4 regions of the Brevibacillus parabrevis genome follow, and region 3 is predicted to be linked to each of the others. Evidence: riboswitches for the same ligand, from Rfam matches in the RefSeq annotation. Region 3 holds a riboswitch; each other region holds the start of a gene.
What was found. A riboswitch is a leader RNA that binds a small molecule or an ion and turns the genes downstream of it on or off. The one in region 3 is predicted to bind cobalamin.
Positions count from the first base shown of each region.

Region 1: it holds a riboswitch for cobalamin, as region 3 does, so the genes downstream of both, IRJ17_RS05225 (hypothetical protein) here and metE (5-methyltetrahydropteroyltriglutamate--homocysteine S-methyltransferase) in region 3, are expected to answer to the same signal.
Region 2: it holds a riboswitch for cobalamin, as region 3 does, so the genes downstream of both, IRJ17_RS22560 (ABC transporter substrate-binding protein) here and metE (5-methyltetrahydropteroyltriglutamate--homocysteine S-methyltransferase) in region 3, are expected to answer to the same signal.
Region 4: it holds a riboswitch for cobalamin, as region 3 does, so the genes downstream of both, IRJ17_RS07965 (ABC transporter substrate-binding protein) here and metE (5-methyltetrahydropteroyltriglutamate--homocysteine S-methyltransferase) in region 3, are expected to answer to the same signal.

Region 1 is NZ_CP064090.1:1,051,732-1,059,071, forward strand. It holds gene IRJ17_RS05215 (FecCD family ABC transporter permease) at 22-936, shown strand; gene IRJ17_RS05220 (YhgE/Pip domain-containing protein) at 1,179-3,854, shown strand; cobalamin riboswitch at 3,979-4,177, shown strand; gene IRJ17_RS05225 (hypothetical protein) at 4,331-4,576, shown strand; gene mmgD (citrate synthase) at 4,566-5,675, shown strand; gene IRJ17_RS05235 (bifunctional 2-methylcitrate dehydratase/aconitate hydratase) at 5,715-7,145, shown strand; gene prpB (methylisocitrate lyase) at 7,183-7,340, shown strand, end outside.
Region 2 is NZ_CP064090.1:4,905,592-4,912,931, forward strand. It holds gene IRJ17_RS22545 (methyltransferase domain-containing protein) at 1-600, opposite strand, end outside; gene IRJ17_RS22550 (heme ABC transporter ATP-binding protein) at 597-1,403, opposite strand; gene IRJ17_RS22555 (FecCD family ABC transporter permease) at 1,400-2,437, opposite strand; gene IRJ17_RS22560 (ABC transporter substrate-binding protein) at 2,485-3,522, opposite strand; cobalamin riboswitch at 3,822-4,031, opposite strand; gene IRJ17_RS22565 (M24 family metallopeptidase) at 4,049-5,140, opposite strand; gene IRJ17_RS22570 (ABC transporter permease) at 5,326-6,219, opposite strand; gene IRJ17_RS22575 (ABC transporter permease) at 6,238-7,248, opposite strand.
Region 3 is NZ_CP064090.1:4,146,520-4,153,859, forward strand. It holds gene IRJ17_RS18755 (hypothetical protein) at 1-106, opposite strand, end outside; gene IRJ17_RS18760 (acyl-CoA thioesterase) at 239-715, opposite strand; gene metE (5-methyltetrahydropteroyltriglutamate--homocysteine S-methyltransferase) at 747-3,032, opposite strand; cobalamin riboswitch at 3,173-3,373, opposite strand; gene brnQ (branched-chain amino acid transport system II carrier protein) at 3,532-4,884, opposite strand; gene nrdF (class 1b ribonucleoside-diphosphate reductase subunit beta) at 5,313-6,266, opposite strand; gene nrdE (class 1b ribonucleoside-diphosphate reductase subunit alpha) at 6,316-7,340, opposite strand, start outside.
Region 4 is NZ_CP064090.1:1,665,577-1,672,916, reverse strand. It holds gene IRJ17_RS07985 (suppressor of fused domain protein) at 1-659, shown strand, start outside; gene IRJ17_RS07980 (class I SAM-dependent methyltransferase) at 820-1,671, opposite strand; gene IRJ17_RS07975 (ABC transporter ATP-binding protein) at 1,686-2,453, opposite strand; gene IRJ17_RS07970 (FecCD family ABC transporter permease) at 2,473-3,528, opposite strand; gene IRJ17_RS07965 (ABC transporter substrate-binding protein) at 3,557-4,723, opposite strand; cobalamin riboswitch at 4,874-5,071, opposite strand; gene IRJ17_RS07960 (winged helix-turn-helix transcriptional regulator) at 5,226-5,594, opposite strand; gene IRJ17_RS07955 (alpha/beta fold hydrolase) at 5,704-6,498, shown strand; gene IRJ17_RS07950 (NAD(P)H-dependent oxidoreductase) at 6,538-7,200, shown strand; gene IRJ17_RS07945 (NAD(P)H-dependent oxidoreductase) at 7,279-7,340, opposite strand, start outside.

The DNA.
Region 1 (7,340 bases), 3.0 Mb from region 3:
ATTGTGGCGGCGTTTCTCGGCATGAGTGTCGGTTCTGTTTACGTTGCTCCCGGCCTGATCGTGGCGATTTGGACCGGAGAGTCGTCCTCGCTGTCCTTCATTGTAGAAAACTACCGCTTGCCAAGGGCGATTCTGGCGATTTTGGCGGGAGCGGGCTTCGCGATTTCCGGAGTGATTTTGCAAGGGATGATTCGCAACCCGCTTGCTTCCCCGGATGTGATCGGAGTAACAAAAGGAGCGGGCTTGTTCGCCGTAGCGATTATTTTATTTTTCCCCCATGCATCTCCGCTCGTGCTTCCGCTGTTCGCCTTTCTGGGGGCGTTGGCCGTTGCGCTTGCCCTGATCGCGTTTGCCAGAAAGAGCGGGGTGCAGCCGAGTACATTTGCGCTCGTCGGTCTGGGGGTAGGGGCGGTCTGCCAGGCATTGACGGAATTTGTTCTGGTGAAATACCCGATGCAAGCCAACGATTCGCTCGTATGGCTGGCGGGAAGCTTGTGGGGAAAAGGCTGGGATGAAATATACGGCTTGCTGCCCTGGCTTTGTGTCCTGATTCCTGCCGCTTTCGCCTTGCATCGGCAACTGGATATTATCAGCCTGGACGAGCACAGCTCTACGGGGCTTGGCCTTAGGGTCAGCCAGTCCCGCTACGGATTGTTGCTGCTCGCAGTCGCATTGGCAGGCGCTTGCGTCGCTGCGATTGGCTCCATCGGTTTTATCGGGCTGCTCGCTCCGCAAATAGCGCGCAAGCTGTTTGGCAACCAGCACCGGATGTTGTTGCCGGGAGCGGCGATCATCGGGGCGCTGATTTTGCTCATCGCAGACGCGATCGGGCGGGGAGTGAATCCGCCAGTCGAGATTCCCGCGGGAATTTTGACAGCGCTGATCGGTGTGCCCTACTTTTTGTACCTGGTGCGGGTGGAAAAGAAGCGAACATAGCACATGCAGGCAAAAATAACCCAAGAGGAGCCGTCTGTCTTGCGAAACTAGCAAAACAGGCGGTTTTTTCGCTCTATGCGCCGCTGCCTGATCGCCAAAAGGCACAGCCCGCAAAATCATAAAATGACGGACAGGGGCCAATGCTACTATTGGCAGCTTCCTTCCCGCTAATTTCCTTTTATGGTAGACTGTCATGTAAGTGTTTGACGCCCTTCATTCCTAATTAATCAGGTGGTACACACATGCGCTCTATATGGCAGATTTACAAGACGGACTGGATCAATATTTTCAAAGTACCGACGGGGATTTTCCTGATCATCGCGATCATCCTGCTTCCTTGCCTGTACGACTGGGTGAACATCAAGTCAGTCTGGGACCCGTACGCCAATACCCAAGGGGTAAAGGTTGCGGTGACGAGCGAAGACAAGGGCGCGACAGTGATGGACAAAGAGATCAATATCGGGGAAGAGCTGCTAAAAAGCTTGCAGCACAATGAAAAGCTAGGCTGGACGTTCGTGACGAAGGAAGAAGCCGAACGCGGCGTGGATCGCGGCGATTATTACGCCAGCATCCTGATTCCCGCCGACTTTTCCGCAAAGATTACCGGAATCGTCAATGGTCGGCTGGACAGGCCCGAAGTCATTTATACCGTCAACGAAAAAGTGAATGCCGTGGCTCCGAAAATCACCTCTTCAGGTGTATCGGCGATTGCCAAGCAGATCAACGAGAGCTTCACGGAAGCGGTCAGCGAAGCGCTTTTGACCAAGCTGACGGAGATTGGCGTGAAGCTGGAGGAGCAGCTGCCGACCATTCGCAAGATCGAGAGCGGCATTTTCGAACTGGAAAGCAAGCTCCCGGAGATTCATGCGGCAGGTCAGAAAGTGTTGGAGATCGAAAAAAAGCTGCCGGACATTCATGAAAAAGCGCAAATCATCCCGGAAGTGGAGAAGCGCATCCCCGAGATTAACCAGGCGGCCGATGCTCTTTTGAAGATTCAGCAAAACTGGCCGCGCATCAACGACGCTGCTTCCGCCGTCATCGCGATGGAAGAAAAGCTGCCGATGATCGATCAGGCGGTCGGGCGCATCGTCGAGCTGGACCAAAACTTCGGCAAAGTGACCAATGCGGTGACTACGGCCACGCAAAAGGCCAGTCAGGCAATTGAGATTGTTTCGGCGGCACAAAATGCCTTGCCGCGCATCGGAGAATTGGCTGACAAGGGAGTCGATTTTGCCGATCGGCTCAATCAATTTTTCACGGCGCATGACGGCGCTTTTGAAACAATCGCTCCGCTCATCAAGCAAAATCTCATTTTGGCTCAGCAGGCGTCCGATGCGCTTGTGCAACTGACAGACAGGCTGCTGCAAATCAATCCCGAACGATTGCCTACAGCTGCCGAAGTGCAGGCTGTGTCTGACAAGCTAGGCAAAGCTGCGCGTATCGCAGAGCACACCTCTGCGCTGGTCGACAAGCTGAACCGCTACATTCCGGGGCAGCCGCTGACGCCTTTTTCCGAGCGGCTCCATAAGCTGGAAGAGAAAATGCATCGGCAAATCGAGATTCTCGATACGATAGCGAAAGCGTTGGCAGACGGGAAAAAGCCCGCAAGAGACTTGATCGAGAGTCTGAATCAGTTGGCGAAAAACACGAGTGCGGAGCTGGGAGACATCCTGGCGCGCTACGATAGCGAAATCGTTCCGAAAATCGCCGAGGGCATTGAAAAGCTGAAAACAGTCGTGGGCGATTCCGCCGAACTGCTGCAAAAAGCAAAAGACAGGCTGCCGGATATCGAGGCGATTTTGAAAGAGACAAAAGCCGGACTGGAGCTGGGGCTGGCCGAGCTGAAACGAATCGAGCAGGAGCTGCCGCAGATTCAGGCGCGGGTCAATGAACTGGCGCAAACGTTGCAAAGCAAGTCCGAAGCGTTTGCCAAAGCGATCCACACGGCAGCGCCGTTCCTCAAGCAGCATTTGCCAGAAATCAAGCAAAAGCTCGACCAGGCGGCTGGCTTCATCCAAAACGATTTGCCGCAAGCCGAGGCGGAGCTGACCAAGCTGGCTGACTTTGTCCGCAACAAGCTGCCTGAGGTGGAGAACGGCGTCCACCGGGTAGCCGAGCTGGTGCGCGATGATCTGCCCAAGCTGGAGAGTGCGATTGCGCAAGCGGCGGACAAGCTGAGAGAGGTCGAGGCGAACAATCACTTTGCCGATCTCGCCAAGCTGCTGCGCGGGGATATCAAGCGAGAGAGCGAGTTTTTGGCAAGTCCGGTGCAGATCAAGGAAAACCGCAAATATCCGATTCCGAACTACGGTTCGGCGATGTCGCCTTTTTACGGAGTATTGTCGCTATGGGTAGGAGCGACCTTGCTGATTTCTTTGCTCAAACCAGACCCGGAGAACCCGGACGGACGCTACAAGCCGTACCAGCTGTACCTTGGCCGTCTGGGCACATTCGTGACAATCGGGCTGTTCCAGGCACTGTGTATTACGCTCGGTGACTTTTACATTTTGGAAGCGTATGTGGCGGACAAAGTTCCGTTTGTCCTTTTCGCGATGCTCGTCAGTATGGTGTTCGTGACGATCACGTATACGCTGTTGTCGGTATTCGGCAATGTCGGCAAGGGTATCGCGATCATTTTCATGGTCTTCCAGTTTTCCAGCTCCGGGGGCACGTTCCCGATCAGTATGACGGCGCCTTTTTTCCAGGCACTCAATCCGTTTATGCCGTTCACCTACGCGATCAGTTTGTTGCGTGAAGGGGTCGGGGGCATCCTCTGGGAGACGGCGATTCGGGATATTCTCATGCTGTGCGGCTTCATCGGCATCAGTCTGTTCATTGCGTTGGCTTTGAAACGACCGCTGAGCGGGCTGATTCAAAAATCGATGGAAAACGCGAAGAAAACGAAGATCATCGGGTAATCCGCTCGGCCATGATGCCAGCCTGTCAGTAGATGGGCTGGCTTTTTCTATGGCTGCAATATCCAATATTTAGCAAAGAAAAGAATTGTTAATTTTCAAAATAACTGATATATTGAGAGCAAACTTCATACGTGTACAAACAGGTGCAGATAAATTCAACATTTTTATCTGCTTAAAAGGGAAGTTCGGTTCGAATCCGACGCTGTCCCGCAACTGTAATTGGGAGCGATTCGAAGATACCACTGTTTTCGCCAGCCGAAAATGGGAAGGTTCGAAAAGCGATGATCATAAGCCAGGAGACCTGCCTGTTTGAGCGCAACATCAATACCTACGAGGATAGGGGGTGTTAAGTGCGAGATGGATAGGCGTGTTTTTGATTTTCACAATCAGCATGCTTGTTTCGGTATTCATTCGCCTCTTAACAACTTCTGCGGAAGTTGTTTTTTTGTGCGGATTTTCAGGAGGGTACGTGACGGATGAGTGATTTTTTGTTTGGAACGGTGGAGTATTTCACCAACGATTTTCAGGCGTGCATTATGAACAACTTGACGATAGAGAACCCGAGCGCGATCAAAGCGCATTACGCGAAATTAAAAGCAGAGGTCATCAGGCGAGCAGAAAATCAGGCAGATCAAGAAAAGCTTTTGCACAATCTCGACAAGGCTTATCAACGTCTAAAGGTCAACTTAATCGGGGCGGAGGATGAAGAGAATGGGAGCTGAAGAAAAGTTTTTTCCAGGTCTGGAAGGTGTAGTCGCTGCGGAAACGAGCATTTCCTTTTTGGATACGAAGCAAGGGGAAATCGTCATCAAAGGATACGATTTGATCGAGCTGTCCAAAGCGCATCGTTACTTGGATATCGTCCATCTTTTGCTGGAAGAATCGTTGCCGAACGAACAGCAAAAGCGCGAAGTGGAAGAAAAGCTGAAAGCCGAGTACGACATACCGAACCAAGTATTCGACATGCTCAAGCTGCTGCCGGAAAAAATGCATCCGATGGACGGCTTGCGCACCGGGCTTTCTGCGCTTGCCGGATACGACAGCCAACTGGACAACTGCACGGCGCAAGCCAACAAGGAGCGGGCTTACAAGCTGCTGGGCAAAGTGCCGAACATCGTCGCCAACAGCTACCGCGTGATTCAAAAGGAAGCGCTGATCGCGCCGCTGCCGGAGCTGTCGTACAGTGCGAATTTCCTGTACATGATCACGGGCAAAATCCCGTCCGACTTTGAAGAAGCCATCTTCGACCGTTCGCTTGTTTTGTACAGCGAGCATGAGATGCCTAATTCGACGTTTACGGCACGCGTCATTGCCTCGACGATGTCGGATTTGTACGGGGCGTTGACCGGGGCGGTCGCTTCCTTGAAAGGGAACTTGCACGGCGGCGCGAACGAAGCGGTGATGCACATGCTGCTTGAGGCAGGCTCGGTCAAGGAGTTTGAAGCTTTGCTGGAGTCCAAGCTGGCCAACAAGGCGCGGATCATGGGCTTCGGGCACCGCGTGTACATGAAAAAGATCGACCCGCGCGCACTGATGATGAAGGACGCCCTGAAGCAATTGTGTGATGCAAAAGGCGACGACTTGCTGTACCAGATGTGCGAGGCAGGCGAAAAAATCATGGAGCGCGAGAAGGGCATTTACCCGAATCTGGACTACTACGCCGCTCCGGTTTACTGGATGCTGGGGATTCCGATTCCGCTGTACACACCGATCTTTTTCAGCGCAAGAACAGTGGGGCTGTGCGCACACGTCATCGAGCAGCATAGCCACAACCGCCTTTTCCGTCCACGGGTCAACTACATCGGCCAACGCCACGCCTAAATCCAATCCAAGCAGAAAGGAATGAGTCGCTTGTTGAAAATGAATGATCGCACGAAAACAGACCAGTTGCTGGAGGAGATCGCAGACTATGTGCTGACGAAGGAGATTACGAGCGAGGAGGCGTTCCAGACCGCGCGCTACGTACTGTTGGACACGCTCGGATGCGGCATTTTGGCCTTGTCCTATCCCGAGTGCACGAAGCTTTTGGGGCCTATCGTCCCGGGCACAGTCGTTCCGAACGGCAGCCGTGTTCCCGGCACAGCGTATGTGCTTGATCCTGTGCGCGGAGCGTTCAACATCGGATGCATGATTCGCTGGCTCGACTACAACGATACGTGGCTGGCAGCCGAGTGGGGACATCCGTCCGACAACCTGGGAGGCATTTTGGCTGTAGCCGACTATGTGAGCCGCGTGCGCCTGGCAGAAGGAAAAGAACCGCTCGTCGTGCGCGATGTTTTGGAAATGATGGTGAAGGCGCACGAGATCCAGGGAGTGCTCGCGCTGGAAAACAGCTTGAACCGCGTGGGGCTTGATCACGTGCTGTTCGTCAAAATCGCTACGACGGCGGTCGTGACGAAGCTGCTGGGCGGGGGCCGGGAAGAGATCATTAACGCCTTGTCCAACGCATGGATCGACAATTCCAGCCTGCGCACTTATCGTCACGCACCGAATACGGGATCGCGCAAGTCATGGGCTGCGGGAGACGCGACCAGCCGGGGCGTGCATCTGGCATTGATGGCGCTAAAAGGAGAAATGGGTTACCCGTCCGCACTGTCTGCGCCAGGCTGGGGATTCCAGGACGTTTTGTTCAACAAAAAAGAACTGAAGCTCGCTCGACCGCTCGACTCCTACGTGATGGAGCACGTGCTGTTCAAAGTATCGTATCCGGCAGAGTTCCACGCCCAAACCGCAGCAGAGTGCGCCGTAACGCTGCACCCGCAAGTCATCGACCGACTGGAAGAGATCGATTCCATCACGATTACGACTCATGAATCGGCTATCCGGATTATCGACAAGGTCGGCCCGTTGCACAATCCGGCTGACCGTGACCACTGCCTGCAATACATTACCGCCATTGCTCTGCTGAAAGGAACGATTACAGCGGAGCATTACGAAGACGAAACCGCCAGCGACCCGAGAATAGACAGTCTGCGCGCGAAAATGAAGGTGATCGAGAACAAGCAGTACACGTACGATTACCTCGATCCGAACAAGCGCTCAATCGCAAATGCGGTACAGATTCACTTCAAGGATGGAACGAAGACGGAGAACGTCGAGTGCGAATATCCGCTCGGACACCGTTTCCGCCGTCAGGAAGCGATTCCGAAGATCAAGGAAAAGTTTTCGGATACATTGCGTACCCATTTCCCTGCCGGGCAGCAGCGCAAAATCGAGCAAGTCTGCTTTGACCACGAGCAATTGGGGCAGATGCGCGTGAACGAGTTTATGAATCTGTTTTTGATCGGATAAGGAGGCGTTTGGCTTGGCGTGGATCGTGGATCAACCTATGACGCAAAAAGAGCTGGCCGAGCAGCTGCGCTCGCTCATGTCGGCGCCTGACATTTTGCAAATACCCGGAGCGCACGACGCAATGGCTGCCATCGTCGCCAAACAGGCGGGCTTTTCGGCTCTGTACTTGTCAGGGGCTGCCTATACCGCGAGCAG
Region 2 (7,340 bases), 760 kb from region 3:
CGGAAGCAGCAAGTCAATCGCAACCGTCCCGTTCGCGGTCAAATGCTGTCCGATCACCGCGAGGAACTGTCGCTGCTCCGCTCTACAGGTCGCCTGCTGAAAGATGCCTTCCGGAAGCAGTATGTGCGTGAAGGTGGAATCGAGCTGCAATTCGCGTACATCTTGCTCCACGAGCACGAGCAAATCCTCCTGGTCTTTCAGCATGCGCCGTTTCTTTTTCGTCGCCATCTCCAGCATGTCCGGACTGTTGTCCACGCCGCAGACGGACAGCCCACACCGCGCCAGCTCAATCGCGATCCGCCCCGTGCCTACCCCAAGCTCCAGCACAGACACGGGAGCGAGCTGCGCTTCCTGCATGAGCCAGTTGCGATAAAAGGCGATCCCCGCCTTGCCCGCGAACTGATCGTAGTAAGTGGCTTCCAGCCCGATGTATTTGGCTTCAGGCAGAGGCAGATGCCGCCCTTCTCCCTGCATGCCGCACGTCGTACAGACGGAACCTGCCAAATGTGAAAAAGGCACCCCCGGTGGGACGCCATTTTTCGTATCGCCTAACCATTCATCATATCGAAATTTGCATACTTGGCAGCTGTAAACACTCATAACGCTTTGACCTCCTGTCGGGATTGCTCGTTGCGCAATGCTTCGGAAAAGAAATAGACGTGTTTTTTCCCTGTGCGCGGATGAGTGATTACTTCCGTTTCTACCCCGAACACATCCCGAATCAAGCCGGGTTCCAAAACCTCATCAGGGGTGCCGGAAGCGACCAGCTCACCGTCGCGGATGACGTACAGCCGATCACAGTACATCGCGGCGATGTTGAGATCGTGCAGCGATGAAAACACGGTAATTCCGAGTGTTTTGACCAAATCCATGACTTGCAGCTGATACCGGACATCCAGATGGTTGGTCGGCTCGTCGAGAACGAGAAACTCCGCTTGCTGCACCAGCGCCCTGGCAATCAAGACGCGCTGCTTTTCCCCGCCGGACAAGGAAAAAAAGCTGCGCTCGGCGTAAGCCTGCATCCCCACTCGTTCCAGCGACTCCTCGCAAATGCGGCTGTCGGCTGTCGTATCCGTTTGAAACAGCCGCTTATGCGGTGAGCGGCCCATCATGACGATCTCCATGACCGTAAAGTCAAATTCGACCGAGCTTTCCTGACGAACCACCGCCATGCGCTGTGCATTTTGCCGGGCAGACAGCTGGTACACGTTGTCATCGTCGAGCGAAATCAATCCGCTGTACGGCTTCAACACGCGATAAATGCTTTTGAGCAAAGTCGACTTCCCGCTGCCATTCGGCCCGATCAGCCCGACGAACTCACCGGAGCGGACCGTCAGACTGACGTTGTGCAAAATCGTTTTGTTTTCCAGCCCGACTGTAATGTTCTCCACATTCAGATTCATCGTCCGCTACCTCCGAAAGAATAAGAACTGCGCAGCATCAGCCAAATAAAGAACGGGCCTCCGCACAACGCCGTGATGATCCCGATGGGAAGTTCCTCCGGGGCAAAAGCAAGCCGGGCAATCACGTCCGCCCAGATCAGAAAAATCGCTCCCAGCAAGGCGCTGACGGGCAAGACGCGTCGGTGATCGGAACCGACGATAACCCGCACGATATGCGGCATCATCAAACCGACAAATCCGATCGCTCCGCTGATCGAGACGATCACTCCCGTGAGCAGGGCCGTAATGACCAACAGCAGCTTGCGAAATTGCACCGTGTTGACCCCAAGCGTCCCGGCAGACTCCTCGCCCATCAGCATCGCATTCAACGAACGATACTGCGCCAGCAGCACGATCAGACAAATGACCACGATCAATGTCGGGATGGTCAAATACTCCCACTTGCCGCCCGCGAGACTGCCGCTCATCCAGAACAACACCGAGCGGATGCCGTGTTCGTTTGGCGCAGAGAAAATGATCAGACTCGTAATCGCCGACAAAATCGCAGAAATGGCAATCCCCGCCATGAGCAAGCGCACGGTCGAGTTTTGCCCGCCGATTCGCGACAAAGTAAAAATAAGCAGGATCGAGACAAGCGCCCCTGTGAAAGCGCCAAACGACAGGGCGAATTGTCCGTACATGCTGAATGCTCCGAACAAAATCACCAAAGTCGCTCCAGCCGATGCTCCCGAGGAAACGCCTAATATGTACGGATCTGCCAGGGAGTTGCGAACGAGAGACTGAATCGCAACCCCCACAACAGATAGACCAGCCCCGACAACTGCCCCCAACAGGACACGGGGAAACCGAATATCCCAGATAATTGTCTGCTCTCCTTTTGACCAATCCACTTCGATCCACTGGTTGGTCAGCGGAAGATTCGATAAGGCAATTTTCCACACTGTCGCTGGTTTGATTTCCACCGAGCCGAGTGTTACCGCAAACGTAATCGAGACGAGCAACCCGATCAGCAGGGCAACGATGATGAAGGGCATCTTGATCTTATGCAGGGCCGTTCCCTCCTTAATTAAGCAGCCGTTCTTTATTTGAATTTATCCGGGTACAGTCCTTCGCCGAGGATTTTCAGCGCGATCGGTGCGCGTACCCCTTCGGAGGCTGCGGACAGTGGCAATACAATCAAACGTTTGTTTTGAATCGCTGGCAAGTCAGCCAGTTCCTTTTTGGCGAGCAAAAACTCTTTCTTCTGATCAATCGTTTTGTCGCCGTAATCCACGACAACGATAACGTCAGGCTTGCGGTTCACGACTTCTTCCCAGCTCACGGTTGCCCAGCCTTTTTGAATGTCGTCAAACACGTTTTTGCCGCCCGCCGCCTTGATCAGGGCAGTCATGTAGTTGTTTGCAGCTGTGAACGGCTGATCTTCTCCGCTATCGTACACAAACACGCTGAGCGGCTTGTCCACGGTACCGATTTTGCTTGTCGTTTGTTCCATTTCCGCTTTCATTTTGCCAATCAGTTCGTTCGCCTTGTCTTCCACGCGGAAAATGCGGCCGATGTTTGCAATGTCAGCGAATACGTCGTCAATAGTCGGGCCCGGCTTGTTGGAAGACTCTTGCAGGTACGATTTGACCCCTGCTTTCTCCAACTCCTCCATCGAGCCTACACCTTTATCGCCAAAGGCGCTTTTCCAGCCTGCATACACAAAGTCAGGGTTGGCAGCCATCAGCACTTCTTTCGTCGGGTACTTGTCGGACAGCACAGGCACTCTGTCGTAGTCAGCTTTCAACTCAGGCAAAATTTGATCGTCCAAATACGCAGTCCCGGCCATTTTGTCAGCCAGACCGAGAGCGAGCATAATTTCCGTCACGTGCTGGTTCATGGTGACAGCGCGTTTTGGTGCTTCCGGATAAGTCATTTCGATGCCGTTGTTGACGATTGTCACTGGCTTGTTTTCGCCAGCGGCAGGCTGGGCAGCTTGCTCCGAGCCTGGCTTGGTAGCAGCTTGTTCAGGAGCTGCCGGTGTTGCGGAACCACACGCAGACATGAGCAGCATGATTGCAGTCACAGACGCGAACCAAAATCCTTGCAAGGCCTTCTTTTTCTTAGGTGTTTTATTCATTTGTTTTGTTACCCTCTCTTCTTTTCATGTTCTCTGTACGATGAAAACAATTGCTATGCAAATCGTAATTGTTACGAATTACATCTACACTATACGGAAAGCCGCTCCGTTTGGCAATACAGGAAATGGCATCTCCCCCTCTCCACGTGTTGCTGCCACGATGATACCCATAGAAAAAAGCACCTCCCAGTTTTCCAATCGGGAGGTGCTCGACATACGCAGACATATCTATAGAGCCAGCGTTTGTGGAGCGCCTTTTCTAAAGATTGCTTCTACATCTGTCCCATCCTCGTGGGTCGATTGCAAATGATCTCATGGCAGGTCTCCTGGCTCACGAATCAACATGCCTAGTTCCCTTCCCATTTTTCGTCTCGCGAAAAACAGTGGTTGCTGCGTACTAGGCACTCCTCGTTTACAGTGGCGGGACCGCGCCGGATTTTCACCGGACTTCCCTATTAAGCTGGCGGAACCAAACAATTCCAGCCAGCACCATCAGATTCATATGAAATTGTGTGTTTCGTGATCGTTAGCCAATCACAGTCAGTTGTTTCGGGAACTTGCTCAATACTTCCACGCCTGATTCGGTTACGAGCACATCGTCTTCAATGCGCACGCCGCCTACTCCCGGTACGTAAACGCCTGGCTCGATGGTGAACACCATGCCCGGGCGAAGCGTTTCCTGATTTTGACCATGTACGGACGGATATTCGTGCACATCCATGCCCAAACCGTGTCCCAGTCGGTGCATGAAGTATTCGCCATAGCCTCGCGCGGCAATCAAGTCGCGAGCGGTCTTGTCGAGATGGGCAAAAGTCACGCCTGGACGAACCTCTGCAATCGCCGCCTCATTCGCCGCAAGCACTGTCTCGTAAATTTCGCGCAGTTGTTCGCTGACTTCCCCGACGGCAAACGTGCGGGTAATATCCGAAACGTAACCATCAGCTGCTACGCCAATGTCAAACAGCAGCAAATCGCCTTCCTGCACCTGGCGCGAACCTGGCGTTCCATGCGGCAATGCCGATTTTTCGCCTGCCAGTACCATCGTGGAAAAGGATGGGCCATCTGCTCCCAGACGCTTCATCTGAAATTCCAGTTCCGCGACAATCTCCATTTCGGTCTGACCGACTTTGAATTTTTTCAACGTCTCGCCAAGCGTATCTTCGATCAGTTGAACCGCATTTTTCAAACGGGCAACTTCATCTGCCGATTTGATCAGGCGCATTTCACGAAGCGGTTCTTCCACATCGGTGTAGCTCTGCGCACCGACGGCTTGTCCCATGGCTTCGAAGCGTTCTACCGTCATGTGGCTTTTCTCGATGCCCAGCTTGGACAAGCCCGCTGGCAACGCCTGCTTGAGAATCTCGTACGGATTGTCCGTATCCGTATGTGTAAGAATCGTCTGAACAAACGATGCTGCCACCGCCGCTTCCCGATCAAGGGCAGGCACAATCAGCGAAGGCTCGCCTTGGGCCGGAATGATCAGCCCCATAAAACGCTCGTGCGGATCAGTAAAAAACCCGGTCAAATAGTAAACATGCTTGGGAGAAGTGATCAATACCGCGTCTAACTCATGGTTTGCCAAAAAATCGTGCAGCTTCGAAATACGCTCCTGGAACAACTGCGTCACCTTCTCTTTCGACAATATTCTACCCCTGAGAATACCATTTTCCTGCCTAAAAAAGAAGAGAGAAGCGGAAAATTCTCTCATGAATCCTCCAGCATATGCCCAAAGAAAATAAGCCAGCAGACGCGAAAAAAGGGGCAGCCTGGACGCTTGTGTCCCTACTGCCCTTCGCACTACAACTAATTTTTCATCCGTGGATCAAGCGCATCCCGCAAGCCGTCGCCAATCAGGTTGAAGCCAAGTACGGTCAACATGATCGACAGTCCGGGAAAAATAACCGTCCACGGCGCTTTTTGAATGTATTGACGGGAATCGGAAAGCATTTTCCCCCACTCAGGCTCCGGTGGCTGCGCACCGAGTCCAAGGAAGCCGAGTGCCGCCGCTTCAATGATCGCAGTAGCAATCCCCATCGTCCCTGTCACGATGATCGGAGCCAGGCTGTTCGGCAAAATGTGCTGCATAATGATCCGGGAATCTTTCATCCCGATCGCGCGCGCCGCCATGACGAACTCTTCTTCCTTCAAGCTGAGAACCCGCGAGCGAACCAGACGTCCAAAAGTCGGAATGTTGATAATGGCAATCGCCAACAGCGCGTTTTGCAAAGACGGCCCCAAAATCGCGACAATCGCAATCGCCAACAGGATGCTTGGGAACGCCAGCATAATATCAAAAATGCGGGAGATCAGCGTGTCAATCCATTTGCCGTAAAATCCGGCGAGCAAGCCGAGAATCGTTCCGGCGACGACCGAGCCGATGACGGAAAAGGTGCCTACCCACAAGGAAATGCGCGCCCCGTACACGACGCGGCTGAACACGTCCCGCCCGTTGTAATCCGTTCCAAACCAGTGCTCCCCCGATGGCGGCTTGTTTTTCATGACCAGCTCGCCTTCATCGTAAGGATACGGCGCGATCATCGGAGCAAACACAGCGACCGCCACGAAAAACAGGATAATCGCCAATCCGACCATCGCCAGCTTGTTCTTGCGCAACGCCCTCCACGCTTCCCGCCAAGGAGAGACTACTTCTTCATCTTTTACTTTCCAGGTCACAGTCTGTACGTGAGTTTCTGCCATATCTCCTTTGTCCCTCCTCTAGCGGTATTTAATGCGCGGGTCAATGTAAGCATACAGAAGGTCGACCAAGAGATTGATCAGTACGAAAATCGTAGCGATCACCAAGATGCCGGACTGGATCACCGGATAATCCCGGTTTCCGATGGCTGTGAAAATGTAGCGGCCGACGCCGGGCCAGCCAAAAATCGTTTCGGTCAGCACCGCTCCCCCCAGGAGCAAGCCTGTTTGCAGACCAATCACCGTCAACACGGGAATCATTGCATTTTTCAATGCATGCTTGTACACGACCCAGAACTGCGCCAAGCCTTTTGCCCGGGCTGTTCTGACGTAATCCGCACGCATCACTTCCAGCATGCTCGATCGGGTAATCCGGGCGATAATCGCCATCGGAATCGTTCCGAGAGCCACTCCGGGCAGGATCAAATGCTTGACCACTTCCCACAGCTGATCCCACTGTCCAGCCATAATCGTGTCCAGTATATAGAACTGCGTAATGGCCTCTACAGGATTACGCGAATTGTCGCGACCAACGGATGGCAGCCATTTCAGTTCTTGCGCAAAGAACCATTGCTCCATCAAACCTAGCCAAAAGATTGGCATTGAGACACCGATCAAGGCGATCAACATCGCACAGTAGTCAAACCAGGAGTTTTGCTTCCACGCAGACAAAATTCCTGCGTTCACTCCGATAATCACAGCGAAAAGCATGCTGACGATCGTCAGCTCGGTAGTAGCGGCCAAATACGGCCCGATTTCTTGCGTGATGCTTGCTCCGGAATGCAGGGAAACTCCCAAATCTCCGGTGATGATTTGCTTCAAATAGTCAAAGTATTGAATGTACCACGGATTGTTCAAGCCTAAAACTTCCCGTAAATCTTCAATCGCTTTCGGACTTGCTTTCTCTCCCAATATGGTCAGAGCCGGATCACCTGGGATGGCACGGATGATGGAAAATACGACGATGGACATGCCCAGTAGAACGGGGATGAGCATAAAAATTCTTCGGATGCTGTAGGATAGCAATGCCATCTCCTCGCTTTCCTTACAAAAAGATAATGGCTAGGTGCAAAAAGAAAGGGTAAGAAGAGGTTTTCTCCTCTTACCCTGCTTGGCTTTCACAT
Region 3 (7,340 bases):
CCGTCATGATGCCGAACAGTGACATCAATCCGAAAAAGGCGCTGGTGATCCAAAGTGTCCTGATTTTCTTGTGAATCTCTGCAACTGCTTCGTTCTGGTTTTGCAAGTTTGTGCCCAACCTCCACTCCATTATTTACTACTTTTTTCCTACGCCTATTATAGTAGAGACAAGAAGGTGAGTAAATAAATCGGTGCCAGCAAAAAACCCCCACCACAGTGAGGGTTTTGCTGCAAAATTCTATTGTTCCGCTTTGCGCTGTTTTCTCAATGCGTAGCGGTGCTTTGCCTTTTCATGCTGGATGCGCTCTTCTTCCGTCTCGGGAATGACAGCCGGCACTAACGTTGGCTTTCCTTGGTCGTCGAGCGCGATCATCGTCAAGTACGCCCTCGCTGTCATTTTCTTTTCGCCCGTCAGCAAATTTTCCGACTCGACCTTGACGAACACTTCCATCGACGTGTTGTGTGTCCAGGTGACGTATGCTTCCAGATTGATCGCTTCGCCCGTTTTGATCGGCGCGAGAAAATCAAAGGAATCGCTGGAAGCAGTGACGACGGGCTTCCGGCAATGACGCATCGCCGCTATGCAGGCGATTTTGTCGACGTACGCCATGACTTTTCCGCCAAAAATCGTATTGTGATGGTTCGTATCCGGCGGGAACACGAGATCAGTCAAATAGGTTCGGGATTGTCCGGTCGGGCATGCTTCTGTTGCCATCTGTGCTGCTCCTCTCGTTGCCATCATACGATTATGCTTTTTGTGTCAAACGGTCACGCACAGCATGCGTCGCCGCCACCATGTTTTTCAAAGCTTCCACTGTCTCTGCTCTTCCGCGCGTCTTCAGACCGCAATCCGGGTTGATCCAGAATTGGGCTGGCGGCAATACTTGCACGCCGCGCGACACCATCTCTTCGATCTCCGCGACAGCTGGAACGCGCGGGCTGTGGATGTCGTATACGCCCAGGCCGATTCCTTTATCGTACGTGCAAGTCTCGAAGACGGAGACAAGCTCGCCGTGGCTGCGGGACGTCTCGATCGAGATGACGTCGGCATCCAGCTCGCTGATGACGTCGATGAAGTCGTGAAATTCGCAATAGCACATATGCGTGTGAATTTGCGTGCTCGCGGCAACTGTCGAGGTAGCCACGCGGAACGATTTGACGGCCCAGTCCAGATACGCCGCCCTGTCTGCCTGCTTGAGCGGCAAGCCTTCCCGCAGCGCAGGCTCATCCACCTGAATCATGCGGATTCCCGCCGCTTCCAGCGCCTCCACTTCTGCTTGCAGCGCCAGGGCGATCTGTTCGCACACCTCTTGGCGGGACACGTCATCGCGGACAAATGACCAGTTCAAAATGGTCGCCGGGCCTGTCAGCATGCCTTTTACTGGTTTTTCCGTCAACGACTTGGCGTATACGCTCTCTTTGACGGTCATGGGAGCGACGAACTGCACATCGCCGTAGATGACAGGTGGCTTGACGCAACGGGAACCGTACGACTGAACCCAGCCATTTTTCGTGAAGACGAAGCCGTCGAGCTTTTCCCCGAAATATTCGACCATGTCTGTCCGTTCAAACTCGCCGTGGACAAGCACGTCCAGCCCGATCTCTTCCTGAATCGCAATCCACTGCTTGATTTGCTCCGCGATGAAGGCATCGTACTGCTCGACTGTCCAGTTCCCTTTTTTGTACTGCTGTCTGGCCTGACGAACCTCTGCCGTCTGCGGGAAACTGCCGATCGTCGTTGTAGGCAAAAGCGGCAGCTTCCAGGCGGCTTGCTGGATATCGCGGCGCTCGTGGAACGGCACGTCGCGTTTGGCTTCTGTCGTCTCCAGCGCTTTTCGAGCCTGCTGTACTTTCTCCCGGTTTCTCGCCGGAGACTCGGCCAGGCGGAGCAAGTCCTTTTCGTTCTGGGCAATTTCCTTCGATATAACATACTTTCCAAATCGGAATCCTTGGACTAAAAGCTGCACTTCTCCCAATTTTTCGTCCGCAAAGGCTAATGCCGCTTGAACTTCCCCAGGCAAATCGGTTTCTGCTTCAACAGTGACGGGAACATGCAACAGGCTGCTCGATGGCTGTAGCCAAATTCGGTCCGGGTCGACCACATTGCTGATCGTCTTGACCAGCTCCCACTTTTCCTCCAGGGCCGAGCGCCAAATGTTGCGGCCATCGACGATTCCTGCGCCGAGCACTTTTTCCTGCGGGAAGCCATGTGCCGTCAGGTTGGCCAAATTCGCTTTTCCTCCGTGGACAAAGTCCAGGCCCAAGCCTTCCACTGGCAGCGCGATCAGCTCCTCGTACCAATCCACCGCTTCGAAATACGTCTGAACCATCAGCTTGAGGTGTGGCAGCGCCTGACTGAACTGTTCGTACACCCGGCGAATAAGCGCTCTGTCCTGCTCGGAAATATCTTGGACGAAAGCCGGCTCATCGATTTGCACCCATTCCACGCCATGCAGTTCGAGTTCACGAAGCACGTCCACGTAAAGCGGCACGATCTGATCGACAACGCGTTCGAACTCGTCCTTCGCATATCCTTTCGCCAGCTTGACAAACGTGTACGGCCCGACAATCACCGGCTTCCCGACGATGCCCAGCTGATCCCTGGCCTCCAGGTACGCTTTCAGCGGCCTGTTCTCTGCCAGCACTGGCGGGCGTTCGCCAAACTCAGGAACGATGTAGTGATAGTTCGTATTGAACCACTTGGTCATTTCGCTTGCGACAGCTTCTTTGTTGCCGCGCGCCATGGCGAAGTACGTATCGAGCGGTACCGGGCCGCCATCATAGGCAAAACGCTTCGGAACGAGTCCGAACATGACAGCCATGTCCAGCATGTGATCGTAGTAAGTAAAGTCGTTGACGGGAATCCACTCGATGCCTTTGTCTTTTTGCTTGATCAGATGCTGCTGGCGGATTTGCTCCATTTGCGCAAGAAACGCTGACTCTTCCAATTTGCCTGCCCAAAAGGACTCCAATGCTTTTTTCCACTCCCGGTCTTTGCCGATTCGCGGATATCCCAGGTTGCTGCTTTTCATGAGCTTTCTCTCCCATCCATTGAAGGTATTTGTAAAGCCAATCAAAAAAGGCACTTCCAACGGTCAAAAAGAACGTTAGAAATGCCAAATAAGCACTGAGATCACAGCATCCTAACACCTCCCTATCTCCCGTAGGTTAAGCAGTGTTGTCGAAACAGGCAGGTCTCCTGACTTGAGGATCACGATCTGCACAACGCCTTCCCAGTCCGTCTCGACCAGTGGCTTATCGCTGTGCAAACTCCCCTCATACAGTGGCGGGACCGTGTCGGATTCTCACCGACTTCCCTTTTCATCCTTGCGCCGATTTTCGCGGCCAAGGAACCTGTTCCCACTCATATGAAATTGTCGGTATGAGTGCATGTGCTCTCGCATCTAGCAAAAGAGCACCTTTCTCCTTACAGTAACACGTAAACCAGTTTTTGTCATGCTAAACTATTTCCACTCACCAAAATTATTTCAAAGTTCAGCCTGATTGCCTCTACTCTGCCAGCTTTCCGGTTTATTGCTTGGTCAGTCGCAGCTCCTGTGCCCGCAGAGAAGGTTTGCGAATCATGTAAATAGTGTAGCCGATCACAGCGCCTGCAACAGCGGGCAGCATCCAGCCAAGCCCGATCGTATACATCGGCAAGTAGCGAGTAAAGAAGTCGTTGATGACGGGAAGCTGGGCACCTGCCGCGTTCAGTCCGTCAAACAGGCTGATCAGAAAAGTAGCGAGCAAGCTTCCCTGATACACCTCTGGTCGTCCGCCAAATCCTTTGTGCATAAACGTTAAAAAGACGAGGGAAATCGCAATCGGGTACATGGTCATCAAGATCGGAACCGACACTTTGATCAGCGCCGTCAAGCCGATATTGGCGACGAGTGTACTGAACACAGCCAGAATGACGGCAAACTTTTTATACGAGATCGCCGGAAACAGCGAATGGAAAAACGAAGAGCAAGCTGTAATGAGACCGACGCTGGTGGTCAGGCATGCGATCGTAATCATGAGGCCGAGCAAAACGGCGCCGTAAGAGCCGAAGTAGTAATTGGACACCTTGGCCAAAATTTGCGCCCCGTTTTCCAGATGACCAAGCTTCTCCACACTGGAAGCGCCCATATAGGCAAGCACCGTGTAGAAGAACGCCAGGAGTGCGCCCGCGATCATCGTTGCTTTTGCGCACGTGAGCAAAATTTGCTTTTTCGCCGTGATGCCTCTTTGCTTGATCGCATTCACGATGATGATTCCAAACACAAATGCCCCCAAAGCGTCCAAGGTTAAATAGCCGTCCTGAAAGCCTTTGTAAAACGCTTTGGACTGATAATCCGTCACAGGTGCTTGCAGCGCGCCAATCGGGAACAAAATCGCCGTCAACACAATCACGCCGATAAAAGTCAGCTTGATCGGTGTCAAGACTTTTCCGACTACATTGATAATTTTTCCAGGATTGAGAGATAACAGGCAAGCGAGTGTAAAGAACAAGACGGTGAAGACGATCAGTGGAACCGGACCAGCTTGCTCGGACAAAAATGGCTTGATTCCGATCTCAAACGAGACGTTCCCGGATCGCGGAATAGCGAAAAACGGCCCGATTGCCAAGTAGAGCAAAATCGTAAACACAAGACCAAATACCGGATGCACACGACTCGCCAACGAACGCAAATCATCCATTCCCGAATAAACCAACGCGATAATTGCGAGCAGCGGCAGCCCGACTCCCGTCACCAGGAAGCCCGCATTGGCCGTCCATACGTTCGTTCCAGCCATTTGCCCCAGCATTGGTGGAAAAATCAGATTCCCCGCTCCGAAGAACAGAGCGAACAGCATAAAGCCGATGATGAGGATGAACGAAGAAGAACCTTTTTGATGCATGACACAAACCCTCCTGTAATTCCAAAGCAAAGGTGCTTTTCAGCAACCCTCTGATTAGTGAAAAAATTCACACAATCACTCCGCCCGCTCATGCCCCAACAACCGGGATCAGATCGAGCGGGAATAATTGTCAGATAAATCAGTCGACCAAATCGGTAATCGATGACCAGATCGCTTCTCGCTTGCCACTTCCGCGCTGATCACGATTCTATCTGGACAACCAGAAGTAAAACAGCTCGTTACGTCATTTATTTATAACATAAATATAAATGAAAAGATATTGAAAATAGGCGATTCATTTCCTTCCCATCTATTAAAATATTATTTATCGAGCAAACCTCACGTATATTCTACTGGCGCATTTTCGGATCGGAATCGAAAAAAGACTGCCAATGAGCGGCAGTCTTTTTAAACATACGTTTAACTTTTTACTCAAAGCGGAAATCATCATCTGTCAGCGGCTCGACGTTGAGCGTGCGGACATAGCCATTTCCTTTTTTCGAGAAGAAATCATGCTGCTTCGTATGCGTCCGAATCCCGTTCAAAACGATCGGATTGACTTCTTCCTCCGGGAAGAACGGGTCCAGTCCCAGGTTCATCAACGCTTTGTTCGCGTTGTAACGCACGTAAGCCAGCACTTCGTCCGCCAAGCCAATTTCCGTATATAGAGACACGGTATACGCCTCTTCGTTCTCATGCAGCTCGTGTAACAACGCGTACAGCTCCTCTTTCACAGCTGTCTGCTCGACGACGCTGAGGCGTTGATACACTTCTTGCGCAAGCACGCCGACGTACAGTCCGTGAATGCTTTCGTCGCGCACAATCAGGTCGATGATCTCGCCACTGCTCGTCATCTTGCCCTGTCCAGCCAAAAAGAGCGGGTAGAAGAAGCCGCTGTAAAACAAATAGCTTTCCAGAAAAACAGAGGCAACCATCGCCATGTACAAGTCTTTCGCTGTCTCGATGCTTTGATAACGTTGCGAGATCAACGCCGCTTTCTTTTGCAGATGCGGATTGCGCTCCACCCAGGCAAAAATCTCGTCGATTTCTTCGGTGGCAGCCAAAGTCGTGAAAATGCTGCTGTAAGACTTGGCGTGAATTTGCTCCATCATGCCCATGAAAGCCAGGACGGCTTTTCGCTGCAATCCGTCCACATGCTCCATGATTTTCGGCATCCCGACGCCGCCTTGCACCGTATCGAGCAAGGTAAGGCCACCGAGCACTTTTTTATACGTGTCCCGCTCGGTAGCGCTCAGCTCCATCCAGGACATTTTGTCGTCCGACAGCGGAATCTCGTCATCGGTCCAGAACTGCATGATGTTCTGATTCCAAAACGTCATCGTAAAATCGTCGTCCGGCCTGTTCCAATTGACTGCTTTCATAAGGCGTTCCTCTTCTCTATCAACTTGTTCCAATGACCTACATCTGTTGTTAAACGGCGCAGCTAATGCACTCTTCTACCGTCAGATGCTTGGTGCGCGTGTAGTAGAGCGACTTCAAGCCTTTTTTCGCCGCGTAAATATAGTAGCGAGCCAGCTCTCTTGTCGAGATGTTGCTGTTGACGTGCAGCACGGTAGAAATCCCTTGATCCACATGCTCCTGGATTTCGGCAATCAGATCGATGACTTTGAACTGGTCGATCACATAGGCAGACTTGTAGTAAAAATAGTTCTCTTGCGTCAAGTACGGCATCGGGTAGTACGTGGTCGAGTTCGCATACGTTCTCGTCTCGATATGCTCCACGATCGGCATTACGCTCGATGTCGCATTCTGAATGTAGGAAATGCTCTGTGTCGGAGCAATCGCCAGACGATAGGCATGATACAGCCCGTTCTCCTGCACTTTTTGCTTGAGAGAAGCCCAGTCCTCTGGCGTCGGAATGTGCACGCCCTCGAACAGCTGCTTGCCTTTTTCCGTACGCGGACGGTAATCGGTTGCGAGATATTTGTCAAAATAAGTGCCCTTGGCGTACTCCGACTGCTCAAAGCCCATGAAGGTTTCCCCTTTTGCCTTGGCAATCTCGGCGCTCATCTCCAGCGAGTAAAAGTTCATCATCATGAAGAACGTGCGGGCAAAATCTTTTGCTTCTTCACTCTCATACGCGATTTTGTTTTTCGCGAGGTAGCCGTTGAGGTTCATCGCACCCAATCCGACAGAGTGCAGCTCGCGGTTCGCTTTTTGCACGCCCGGCGCATTTTCCACACGGGTTACATCGCTGACGGACGTAATCGCTTCGATGCCTTCGCGCACGGATTCACGGATTTTTTTGTGCTCCATCACGTTGACGATGTTCAGGGAAGCCAGATTGCAGCTGATGTCGCGGCGGATGATGTCTTCCTCGCCGTAATTCGTGATCGTGGTAGTCTCCTGCAACTGGAAAATTTCCGTGCACAGGTTGGACATTTTGACCGCTCCAATATCTTTGAGCGCGTGGTTTTTGTTCGCATTCGTCTTGT
Region 4 (7,340 bases), 2.5 Mb from region 3:
CAGACACAAACGCTTTGTTTGCGCGAATCGAAGCTGCCCGGCAATTTTGGGCGAGCTGGGACGAAAATCCTTGGCCAGACTTGCAGCATCAGTATCTCGACGCGATCACGGCAACGCTTGGCCCGGTCAAAAACTATTACGGCATCGACGGCGGTCACTGGCCGCCGAAAGCATTGGTCACGGTGGAAAAGGGCGAAATCACCTACGCCGTCACCTTGGGCGTCTCCATCGTGCCGCAGCCAAAGGTCGAGCTATATACCGAATCACCGGAACAACTGCGCCGCTTCGAGCTGGCTTTTGCCTGCGAAACCAAATGGCTGGCCGAAAATGAAAAGCAACTTTTGGCCTACATCAGCGGGCAAACAACGCTGCCCTGGTCGTACATGACTTTTCTCGCCCAAGGGCACACCATCCCTTGTCAGGAGATCAGCGAGGTAGACGGCCGCTTCACATCCATGCTGCTCGCCAAGCCCCAAAGCGCCCCGGCGCTGGCCTTCCCGACGGTTTACGGCGATCCGGTCAACCTGCTCTGGATGATTCCCATCACGAGTGCCGAACAACGCTTCGCGGAGGAAAACGGGTCGGAAGCATTGATCCGTCTGGCTGTTGGGACGGAAGCGGAATGGATTTTCAATGGGATGGAAAAGTGGATGCGTTGAGTGAATGCGTAGAAAAAGTTCGGATTCGCCATGCCGAAAAGAGTTGCCTAGCATGATAAAAAGCTTCGCTGCATTTTGTGCGCGAAGCTTTTTCGTGCTTGTTTTGCTTGTGTGTTTCTCCTGTTTCCTCCCTCCGCTACAGCTACGATCAACACCATCTTTACAAACTAATCCTTCTCTCCGGCTTCCAATACAACAACGCCGCTTTAAACTGATGCACATACGCAGGCTTGCCATCTACCCAGACCAAATATTGGCGCAAAATCGCCTCCGCTTTCTCCCGATCATAGGACGGCTCCATAATCGCGCTCAAATTTTGGCTGACAAACTGCTCCTCCGACTCGTACACGTACGTTTTTTGCAAAGGAAGAATGTTGCAGTTCACGTCAATGCCCAGCTCATACAGCAAATTGGTCAGATGAATATAGTCTCTGCGCGAAAACTTGATTTTGTACCCGAGCTGCTGATGAATATCCCAGTAGTGCGGCTTTTCCGGCCCGCTAGTCATCCCGATCACCGCCAACCGCCTGGCCGAATTGTTCATATTGACCATCGCCTGATCAATCGCCTGCATCCGATAATAGCAGTTCACACCAAACACGACATCATGGACGGGCGGCTCGTACTCTTCCCACTTGGCATGGACAAAGCTCATGTTGGATAGCCCTTTCGCACGCGCCCCCTGCTCCAGATAGCCCAGCACACTCGCGGAACTGTCTACGCAAGTGAGCGACCGCGCTTTGCTCGCCGCCGCAAACGTGTAATTTCCCCATCCCGGCCCAATCTCCAGCACTTCATCGTCTTCCTGAATAAAGGAAAGCAGCTCCCTGCCAATCTCCCGCACATAGTCATCCGGCTCCGCTTCCGCCGTTTTGCGCTGCAAAAATTGATCCCAAAAGCTTTCTTCCAGCTGGTCGTCAGTCATGCGCTCGGGCAGCTTGCCTTCCCAATTTTTCATCCCTTCCATCCAGGCTTCCCTGGACTTCATCCCTAGCCTTACTCCGTAGTACATGTTCTCCCCCTTGCTTATCGCGACTCTGGCAGCGTGGCCGTCAACTTCAGACCGCTGCTGCCCTGCCCGATCTCGACTTTTACTCCGTACACCTGCTCCATATTCGCAGAGGTAAACACTTCCTCCGGCCGCCCGGAAGCATAAATTTGCCCTTGCTGCAGCAAAAACACGCGATCTGAATATCTGGCCGCCAGCTCCAGATCGTGCATGATCAACACGACCAGCACTTGCTGCTGGAGGGCAAGCTGCCGAACCAGCTCCAGCACCTCCAGTTGATGGCGAATATCGAGAGCGGACGTCGGCTCATCCAGCAGCAGTATTTCCGGCTCTTGGGCAAGCGCTCGCGCAATCAGTACCTTTTGCCGCTCGCCTCCGCTCAGCTCGTCCATATAACGCTGCGCCATTTCCGCAAGTTGCAGCCGCTCCATGATTGCTCCCGCTACTTCCAGATCGTGAGCGGTCACGTTCCACTGCATGTACGGTTTCCTGCCCAGAAGCACCGTCTCCAACACCGTTAACGGATAGCCGAAAGCCGTGTGCTGCGGCACGTACCCCAGCGTTTTCGCCAACTCGTTAGCCGAATAGGAGCGAATGTCTCTGTCTTTGATCCAGATCCGCGCTCGTTCCACCGGGATAATCGACGCCATGCTTTTGAGCAAGGTTGTTTTCCCGGCACCGTTTGGCCCGATGATGCTTGCGACCTCGCCTTTTTGCAAGTTCATCTGAATTTGCTTCAGAATCATCTTCGTTCCGTACTTGATCGATAAATCCTTGACCTGCATGTACACCCGACCGTCCTCCTTATGCCCAGTAGTCCTTGCGCTTTTTCAACAGCAAATAGACGAAAAACGGGGCGCCAAACAACGCGGTGATGATGCCTACCGGAATCTCGATCGGAGATAATACCATGCGGGCTGCCGTATCTGACAAGAGCAGCAGCAAAGCGCCCATCAGGCAAGAGCACGGCAGTAAAAATCGATAATCCGTCCCGATGATGATTCTGCTGATATGCGGTGCCACCAGCCCGATGAACCCGATAATCCCTGTGAAGGCAATCGTGACGGAGGCCATCAAGGTAACGAGCAAAAGGCACACCCAGCGGACTTGTTTGACATTGACGCCGAGCGTTCGCGCTACATCTTCGCCAGCGCATAGCGAGTTCAGGTCCCAGGCGTATTTCAGCAAAAGGACAAGCGAGATGATCACGAGCGGCAGCAAAATGTGCAGCACTTGCCATTTCGCTCCCCAAAATCCTCCCATGAGCCAGACAACCAAGTCTTTCAACGCTTCGTTGTTGGAAAAAAACTTCAAACCGGAAACGCCCGCCGAAAACAGTTGCCCAATGGCCACCCCCGCCAAAAGCAGTACGGTCGTCGAGCTGTTTTTGAGCTTGGCGATGCCGTAGACCGCGCCCACAGCGAGACAGCCAAACACAAAGGCATTAAGAGCGATCATCCACTGTCCACTCGAAACGAGGTTGATGCCAAACACACTCGTCCCGGCCACGATCGCCAATGCTGCTCCAAAAGCCGCTCCGCTCGATACGCCGAGCGTAAAAGGGTCTGCCAGCGGATTGCGCAAAATCGCCTGCATAATCGCACCGGCACATGCCAGCGAAACTCCTGTAATGATCGACATGACCATGCGCGGCAGCCGAATCTCGTATACGATGTAGGCGGTCATCTCATCGGAAGCGCGTCCGGACAAAATAGCCAAAAGCTCAGGCAACGCAACTTCTACAGCCCCTTGACTGACTGCGTAAAGCGTCAGCAGCACCAGCAGGAGGAAAAGGCTTGTCAAAATGAGCAGCTTGCTTTTCACGCTCCCGTGATAGATGGCCTGGATCGGTCGCTGCACTGGCTTGCTCAGCGGTTGTCCTTGGCTGTCATTGAACATCTTTGAACGAATAGTGCCAAATGCCTTGGTATGGCACGCCTAACCATTTTTCAAAATACTCTTTGGCATACTGCTCGGGATCGATATCCTGGAATTTATCCGGGTACAAATATTTGGCTAGTTGGAGATTGCCGATATACCGCTTGTCCGATCCGACAAAGTTGGTGTAGAAAAAGTAAATGTCTTTGCTTTGCCCCGCCTTGAGCCGCGAAACAGATGTCGTGCTCATAATATGGCGCAGCGCTTCTTCAAACGGCTTCGTATCCTTCACATTGTAGCCACCCAGCCAGGTGCCGTGCAGGGTAATGACCTCCGGGTTGCGCTTGAGCACATATTCCTCGTCGACCATGATCGTAGTCGACGCCTCCGCCGGATTCCATTGCAAGTCGGCAGCGTCTTTCCCGCCAGCCAGAATCGTCGCGTAGCCTTCCCCTACTCCTGGCTTCCCGTCTAACGACTGGCTGGGGAAAATCCGGTAGCCCCCGTTCGTATTGAGAAATCCGGCTGACAAGGCAAGCACCTGTTTTTTGTCTTCCTCCTTGATGCCCGCCACCCGGTCCGCTAACAGCTTTTCAATCGAATGCTTCCAGGCGAGAAATTCGTCTGCCTTGTCCGATTTATCAAAAATTTTGCCGAGCAGCTTCAGCTCCTCATCCATCTGTTCCGGCAAATAGTTGTTCATTCGCACGACTTTGATTCCGGCTGGCTCCAGCTTTTCCTCCAGCGTCTTGTCGGGGCGATTCGTATAGGCGAAGACGATTTGCGGCTTCAAGCTGATGATTTGCTCCAGATTGATCTGCTTCGTTTCCCCCACATCCGGCTTGCTGTCAAATCCGAGGTACGGGTTATTTTTGACCGTCGTGTCGCCTGTAGCCAGCACGTACTGCTCGGCTCCCAGCAGCTTGATCGCTTCTGCCGTGTTGCGATTGAGCACGACCACCCGCTCTACTGGCAGCTTTACCGTGATCGCAGTCCCTGCGGAATCTTGAAAAGCAAGCTCCTGCTTTTCCTGCGGCACCGCCTGTTCAGTTTTCTGTTCCGCAGGCGTTGACGATGACGGTGAAGCAGCAGAGCAGCCAGTCACGACCAAAAAAATCGTGAGCAGGCCAAACAGCCATACTTTGCCGATCCAGCTTTTCCGGTTCTTTTGCAGCATCGTTTCCACTCCCTATCTTTTTGTGATCAATAGAAAAGCCCCGTCCCGCCGGACGAGGCAAACGTGTAGAAGTAATCAGTCGACATCATGAATAAATAGACACAAGCTGTCGCAGCTTCTTCCTACACCTCACCTTTTCCGCGAAGGATTACGGGTGTGACAAACTAGGTAGGTCTCCTGGCTTTTGGCTCATCGCGCTCTTTCGTCTTCCCCGATGGTTATGCTCCATACCGAGTGACATGTTGGAAAGAGAACTCACCAATTACAGTGGCGGGACCGCTCGGGATTTTCACCCGATTCCCTGTTACCCCTTGCTCTCGCAAAGGCACCTAGCTGCATGCTATTCTTGGCTGATTATACCATTATTTTCATAGGGAGGGGGGACCGTAAAAACAAATCGGCCGCTTCCTTCCCTCTTTTGCCTTCGCCCGAAAAAAATCCGCCGTTCTCAGGTGGTCGTATGGTTGTCGTATGCGATTATGGCCCGGTGCTTTCAGCAGTTTTAGGCAGTCGGCTCCACTTCATCCGCCACAGGCGTGCCAAACTGCTCTCCCCATTTGATCAAGTATTCAATCACGGGACGCAGTGCTTCTCCCCGCTCTGTCAGCTCGTACTCCACCTTTGGCGGAACGACCGGGTACACATGCCGCAGCACAATCCCCGCCTCTTCCAGCTCCCGCAGCTGTTCCGCGAGCATTTTGTGATTCACGCCCATGATGTTTTTCTTCAGCTCACCGTACCGCTTTTTCCCGTTCATCAGTTGGCAAATAATCGTCGTTTTCCATCTTCCTGCAAGAATGGAAACAGACAGCTCGATCGGACACTGAAACTGTTTGCCGTTTATTTGATAAATCACCTGTTGGTTCCCCATGGTTCTCACTTCCCTTTTGGTAAGTATTCAACGAAAAAGTGCGTACTTACTTTTTTACAGTGTATTCGGTAAGATCACTTTTGTAAAACACGATTTCAAGGAGGCCCTCATGGAAAAATTCGTTCAGGTTGGTCCCATAAACGTCGCATATGCAGTAGAAGGAAGCGGACCTGCCGTGCTGTTGATCCACGGTACAGGAGGCAGTTACGAAGGCACGTGGGGCAATCTCGGCAAGGCGCTGGCACCTGACTTTACCGTCATCACCCCCAATTACAGCGGCTCGGGCAAAACGCAAGACGACCGCGAGCGGCTGGAGCTGGACGATCTGGTCGAGCAAAATGTGCAGGCAGTTATGCAGGAAGGCTTTACGCACTTTCATGTCGTAGGCTACTCGCTCGGCGCTGTCGTTGCAGCTGCCATCGCCGCCAAATACCCGGAGCGAGTCCAATCGGTGACAGCGATCGCGGGCTGGGTAGAAAGCGATCTCGCTGTCGCCTATCAGTTCGATCTGTGGCAAAAGCTGTTCCGCCAGGATCGGGAGCTGTTCGCCCAATTCGCCATCCACACTGGCTTCAGCCCGGCGTTTTACAGCTCGTTTCAAACACTGGAGCAGTTGCATGAGTTTACCGCCAATTTGGCTGCGACACTTGCCGAAGGTACTGGCAAACAGGCTGAACTTGACACTCGCATCAACCTGCGGCCTTTGCTTGGCAAAGTCACTGCCCCAGCACTGGCCATCGGCTTGACTTACGATCGCATGGTGCCTGTGGAGCAGACAAGGGAAATGGCCGCTCTCCTGCCTGACGCGCGCTACCACGAGATCGCTTCGGGACACCTGGTACTGTGGGAGCAGGAGGCAGAGCTGATCGAAACCGTCCTGTCCTTTGTCCGTTCTACCCGATGACTTCCCCAAAATAACTTACCTTATCTGGAGGATAACATGATCCAAAAAGAACAGATTTTGCAAGCATACGAAACTAGACACGCCACTAAAGAATTTGCCGCAGACAAAACGATTGCACAAGAAGACTTCGCTTTCATTATGGAAACGGCTCGCCTTTCTCCCAGCTCATTCGGTTTTGAGCCTTGGAACTTTCTCGTCGTGCAAAACCGCGCTCTGCGCGACAAGCTGTCTGTCGTTTCCTGGGGGGCGCAAAAGCAACTGGCTACAGCGAGTCATTTTGTCATCATCCTGGCGCGTACCAAGCAAGAGATGGCGGCTGATTCCGACTACGTAGTGAACCAGATGAAAAACGTGCAGCTTTTGCCGGAAAACGTCATCACCGCGAAAAGCGCCATGTACGACAAATTTTTGAAGCAAGATTTTGAGCTGTTTGCAGACGAGCGCGTCATGTTCGAATGGGCAGCCAGACAAACGTACATCGCCCTTGGCAACATGATGACCTCAGCCGCCATGATCGGCATCGATTCCTGCCCGATCGAAGGCTTCGACAAAAAACAGGCAGAGGAACTCCTGCAAGCTGAAGGACTGCTGGACAAGGAACGCTTTGGCGTAGCCTGCATGGTTGCCTTTGGCTACCGCAAAAGCGAGCCGCGCCCGAAAACAAGACAGCCGCGCGAACACCTCATTCGCTACGTCGAGTAACGACATCGCTACTGCCACTATTGCCGCCCCGAACAAGAATGGATGTTCGGGGCGGCCCTTTTTCCATTATAGTTGTTTCTAGACGGAAATGACGCCATCCGCGCCGTTTTCCGTCATGCGAAATGCTTTTCTGGCGATGC